Linked DNA regions of Bernardetia sp. MNP-M8. The protein of the gene in region 2 interacts with the protein of the main gene of each other region in a pairwise test. Links are inferred from orthologs where the notes say so. Each region holds a gene or a part of one and is shown on either strand. Other genes may lie near its edges.

The links.
Region 1: the proteins of ung (region 2) and V9L04_RS05570 interact in binary tests that used the Escherichia coli proteins (3 or more experiments, as listed by UniProt). The link is inferred for Bernardetia sp. MNP-M8 from one-to-one orthologs.

The regions. Positions count from the first base shown.
Region 1 is NZ_CP147012.1:1,335,310-1,338,154, forward strand. What follows is about bases 77-2,841. They hold V9L04_RS05570 (nucleoside-diphosphate kinase), read right to left. Parts: upstream 1,787-2,841; coding sequence 1,367-1,786; downstream 77-1,366. Other genes in these bases: V9L04_RS05560 (hypothetical protein), read left to right, coding at 77-293; V9L04_RS05565 (hypothetical protein), read left to right, coding at 713-1,159; V9L04_RS05575 (M48 family metallopeptidase), read left to right, coding at 2,139-2,841. Outside these bases: more of V9L04_RS05560, read left to right, coding at 1-76; more of V9L04_RS05575, read left to right, coding at 2,842-2,845. UniProt on the Escherichia coli protein: Major role in the synthesis of nucleoside triphosphates other than ATP. The ATP gamma phosphate is transferred to the NDP beta phosphate via a ping-pong mechanism, using a phosphorylated active-site intermediate.
Region 2 is NZ_CP147012.1:857,297-860,085, forward strand. Bases 66-2,774 are described here. They hold ung (uracil-DNA glycosylase), read left to right. Parts: upstream 66-943; coding sequence 944-1,606; downstream 1,607-2,774. Other genes in these bases: V9L04_RS03700 (hypothetical protein), read right to left, coding at 66-291; apaG (Co2+/Mg2+ efflux protein ApaG), read right to left, coding at 356-760; V9L04_RS03715 (hypothetical protein), read left to right, coding at 1,699-2,652; V9L04_RS03720 (hypothetical protein), read left to right, coding at 2,682-2,774. Outside these bases: more of V9L04_RS03700, read right to left, coding at 1-65; more of V9L04_RS03720, read left to right, coding at 2,775-2,789. UniProt on the Escherichia coli protein: Excises uracil residues from the DNA which can arise as a result of misincorporation of dUMP residues by DNA polymerase or due to deamination of cytosine.

The DNA.
Region 1 (2,845 bases), 480 kb from region 2 along the record:
CAGAAACAGTAGATATGGACATAATTATAGAGTTTAAGTCTGACAGCACTTCAGAATCTTTATTTAGAGGACGTAGTGGGTACACATCAATAGGTGGAGGACTTTGGCGATTCTTAGATAATGGAGAAAAATTATTCTTTACGAATCCGTTAGTAGGTATTTATGTAGGCTTTACTGCAACAGTTCAAGAGTTAACTGAAAATAGATTTCATATTTTTTATGAAAATAATATAAGGCGAGATGGAGTTTTGTATAGAAGAGAAACACATATAAGAATGTCTAAATTGGAGTAAGGCAACACATCATAAGATGTAAAATCAAGTTTTTTATAGATAGAAGAAACAATAAACTATATTATTCAAAAAAACCGTTTAAAAATTTAGTTTTTGAAACAGTTTTTCAAAAAAACCAAAATATTTAGCCTTTGTTGGTGTTTTAGTGTAACGACACCAAAAAAATATATTTTCTTCACCTGTTCGTATTCCTAGAGAAAGAGAAACTAACGAGCATCCTATTTTGAAACGTTTTTTTCCGTGTGGTGAAGTGGCAGGTTATGCTGGTCGAATTGCGTCAGCTGTTATGGATGGAGAAAGGTGTGTTGAGAGGTTGGCAAAATTATATGGAAAGTAATTGCAGCATTTTTAGTATCTTTTACGTTATATTTTTAACTTATTTTACAAATCTATTATTTATTAATCTAAAATAACTTCAAATGAAAAATCTATCATTTCTATTAATCGCTTTTTGTATTTTATGTTTTAGCTCTTGTAAAAAAGATGAAGAATTATCAACTAAAGATAAAATTGTTGGGGAATGGCAATATGAATCTTTAAAATATGAAGTATATATAAATGAAGAACTTGTAGATAGTGGGCTAGATTCACTTGTAGGTTCAACCATCGAATTTAAAAGCAATGAAACTCTAATTTCTAGTTTTATAGATGAAAATGGAGATGTTCAAACTGATAATGATATTTGGGTATTACTAGAAGAGGAAAATAAAATCATAATTGGTGATATTGGAGATAGAGATATATTGGAAATACAAGAACTCACAGAATCTACAATGATTTTGATACAAAACATAGAAGTTACAGGTAGTGGAAGTGGTAATGACTTTTATCGTCGCAGAGATGAAGTGAGTCTAACAAAAAAATAATGAAAAAACCGTTTCAAAACTAAATTTTGAAACGGTTTTTGTTAAATTTTGCCTTTGGAAGACTAAAAAAATAAATTTACATTTTTAGCTATCTATAAAACAGGGTTTCAACCCTGTTTATTAATGCGTGAATTTTTCAAAGTGTAAATTTATTCATTTTATATTCCTTTGTTGGTGTTTTAGTGTAACGACACCAACAAAATATATTTAGAATTTCTCTAAGTTAGAGAAAAAGAAACTTCCTTCAATTTGTGCATTCTCATCAGAATCAGAACCATGAACAGCATTTGCTTCAATAGATTCGCCATATTTTGCACGAATAGTTCCAGCTTCAGCATCTTTAGGATTAGTTGCTCCGATAAGTTTACGAAAATCTTCAACTGCATTGTCTTTCTCCAAGATAGCAGCAACAATATTTCCAGAAGACATATACTTACAAAGGTCGCCATAAAAAGGACGCTCTTTGTGTACTTCGTAAAACTGTCCAGCACGCTCTTCAGAAAGACGAGTAATTTTTGCAGCTACCAAACGGAAACCTGCAGCTTCAATCATTGCTAAAACATTGCCTGTATTGTTTGCGCCAAAAGCGTCAGGCTTAATCATTGTGAAAGTACGGTTAGTTGCCATAATTTTTCTAATTCAATTTTAAGTAAAAAATATTTTTGTGATTTTTCTTCTAATATTCAATTACAAGAAAAAATCAATGGCGCAAAAGTACACTTTTTTATCCAAAAATAAGAATTGATAGACATAAATTATTTTCATTAGAAAGGCTAGTTTTTATCTGATAGGACAACAAAATTTTAATGAATTAAAAACTCTTAGAATAATTTAATTTTGCAGGAATAAAATTCAATTATATATTTTTTTTCTAAAAAAAGTAATGTTACTTTATATTTTTTTTAAGATTATTTAAATAATACTGATTACCTTTGCATTTGTATTTATTAACCTCAATATTACATCTAAAAATTTACTAATGAGTTACTCTACTTTCTGCAAATATTATTTTGATAAAATATTATTTGTAGGCATTTTGCTTGCTTGTTTTATAACAGCTACCAACTATTCTTATTCTCAAAATGATTCTGCAAGTATAAATTTTGAAGAATATCAACCCTTACAATCCAAAGGAACTGTTCCTCAAGATTTTCTACTCTCTGTAAGTGAACGTTATGTAGCCAAAAATCAGGCTATTGGAGAAAATATAGATAAAAAAACAGCTAAAAATATTGATCAATTTAACCTTCAAAGTAGCTTTTCTCTCAAGCAATTATTGTGGAGTGGAAATGTACTTTTTGGAGATGAGGTAAGTGAATATTTAAATGAAATTGCTTCTAAATTATTGAAAGATGATGACGAGTTACGCAATAAAGTTCGTTTTTACATTGTAAAATCGCCTGTTCCAAATGCTTTTGCAAATCCTGATGGAGCGATTTTTATTAATTTAGGCTTAGTGGCTCGTGCTGAAAATGAGGCTCAATTAGCTTATATTTTAGCTCACGAAATTACACATTATGTAAAACAGCATAGTATCAATCAATTTCTTTTTGGGAAAGAAGTCAATAGCAAGAAAAAGAAAAATGCCTTTCGTTTTGATAACAAATCAGATGAGCTTTATGCCAAAAGACTTGCACAAAGTAATTATTCAAAAGAACACGAAATAGAGGCTGATACGTATGGTTG
Region 2 (2,789 bases):
CTCCTCAACCAATAATATGATTTTGCTACAAAAATTATTTAAGACAATTCCTTCAATGTTTTTGTTTTTCTCTCTTAAAATTTCTTTTTCAAAAATCTGATTCTTAGTTATCTTACTTTCTATTATTATCTGCTTTGTTATTTTTGTATCATCTATTTTCAATACAAAGCAATTTTCAAAAGAAGGCATAACCCAAATTATTACTTCATTTTCTTTTGGAAAAGAAATATTCATTCTGTGAAATAACATATTAAATCTTTGAATAGGAATATGCTTTAAATAATTTTTCATCAAAAACTAATTTTATACTTTTCATTTGTAAAGAAATTTGCCATTTATAACTTACAATTTATCACTAATTAAACCTCACAGGATCAATCAAAGAAAAGTCAGGAATTTTGACTTCAAAAAGTATATTATCTTCTATTCTTTTCATTAGATATGTTCCAGACATTTTTCCCATGTCGCTTTTGAGATGACAACCTGAAACATATTTGTGTGATTGTCCAGATTTCAAAATAGGTTGTTGTCCGATTACTCCTTCACCCTCTACTTCTTGGTATGTTCCTTTTGAGTCATAAATATGCCAATGACGACGCATAAGCTGCACAGTGTGGTTGCCAGTATTTGTAATTGTGATATAATAAGTAAAAACAAAATTCCCATTTTGGGAATGTTTTTTATGAAATTCAGTACGAACACGCACCAAAATACCTTCTGTAATTGCACTAAAGAGTTCTCCCAACATTTTATGAAACATTTGGTAAAGGAAATGATTTACTACTAAAATGATAATTTTTTTTAATTAATACAAATTTTAGATTATAAATAGTTGCATCACAAAGAAAAAATTTACTTTTTAACTTTTTATTTTAGTATAGAAATCAATAAAAGTATTTTTTCATTGTCAATTATTTAATACCAAATTACCAATTACAATTTTATGGACGTAAAAATCGCAGACTCTTGGAAATCACATTTGGAAGAAGAATTTTCAAAACCTTATTTCGAAAAACTTGGACTTTTTTTGAGAGAAGAAGTACAACAAGAAAAAGTATATCCTCCTGGAAAACTTATTTTTAATGCCTTTGAAAAATGTAGTTTTGAAGATACAAAGGTCGTTATTTTAGGACAAGATCCTTATCACGGTGCAGGACAAGCCAATGGACTTAGTTTTTCGGTGAGTGATGGTGTTCGTGTTCCTCCGTCACTCAAAAATATTTTTCAAGAAATAAAAGACGATTTGGGAAAAGAAATTCCAAAAAGTGGAAACCTTGAACGTTGGGCATCTCAAGGCGTTTTGATGCTCAATGCAGTCTTGACGGTACAGGCTTCAAAACCTGCATCACATCGAAAAAAAGGTTGGGAAGAATTTACTTCAGCAGTTTTGAAACTTGTTTCTGATGAAAAAGAAAATCTAGTCTTTTTGCTTTGGGGAAAAGATGCCCAAAAAAGAGGCGAAATTATAGACCGAGAAAAACATTTAGTTTTAGAATCGGCTCACCCTTCGCCTTATTCTGTGCATACTGGTTTTTTCGGAAATAAGCACTTTAGCCAAGCGAATAATTATCTAAAAGAACATGGAAAAGACGAAATAGATTGGTAACTTTGCGCTCTTAAAACTAACAGCATTTTAAACCCTAAGGGTCTTCGAAGACTCTTAGGGTTTTGCATTCAAAATAACTGATAACTGAAAAAATGATAATTTTATTTATTCTTTGGATTCTAGCTAATGTAGCTATTTTCATCAACTTCCGTGCTTTTTCAAGCTACAATGTACCCACTTTTCCTGCCATTGTTATCAATTATGTGGTCTGTGTCCTGACAGGGAGTTTATTTATTTCGATGGGTTGGATAAATAGTCCTCCAGTTTTTGAAACTTTAGCAAGTCCAGAATTTTCAACAGCTTTGTATATTGCTATGGGAATGGGAGCTTTTTTTATTGGTTCTTTTTATTTGATGGGACTTACTACACAACTTTCAGGGGTTGCTGTGGCTTCTCTTTCGGCTCGTATTTCGTTTGTAATTCCTGTTTTGGTTAATCTTTTTATTTGGAAGTCGGGTGGAAAGGAATATGATTTTATCAATTATTTAGGTCTTTTTTTAGCGATTACGGCTGTGGGTTTGGTTTCTTATAAACCTTCAAAAATAACTGACCCAACAGAATATAAAGATGATAAGAAAAAATATTTGGCAATTGTCCTTCCTATTTTGGTTTTTTTGGTGAGTGGAACAATAGACACAACTTTCAATTATACAGTTAGAGAAGATGTACAGATAGTTTTACCAAATCAACAAGGCATTTTTAGTATTTTGCTTTTCGGAATTGCAGGACTTACAGGAATTACTGTTTTTACAATTCTGTTTTTGAAAAAGAAAGTAACCATGACAAAGAGAAGTATTATCGGTGGAATTTGCCTAGGAATTCCTAACTTTTTCTCTATCTTTTTATTATTAAAGGTATTGAGTGGTTTTAAAGGCGATGGCGCACTTGTTTTTCCTGTCTTTAATATTTCTGTAATTCTGATTGCTGCTATTGCTTCTTATTTCTTCTTCAAAGAAAAATTATCGCTTATCAATAAATTAGGTTTGGCACTCGCTATTTTTGCTATTTTGCTGATTTCTTATCAAGAAGTTCAGAATGCTTTTTAATTTTTGATTCAACAAAATCATTTCACAAAATGAAATTTATATACAAACTCTCATTTCTGTTATTTTCTGTTTTTATCGTTTCTTCTTGTAATTTTGAGACTAATATACTCCTTGGAGAAATAGACCCTTTTTCCACA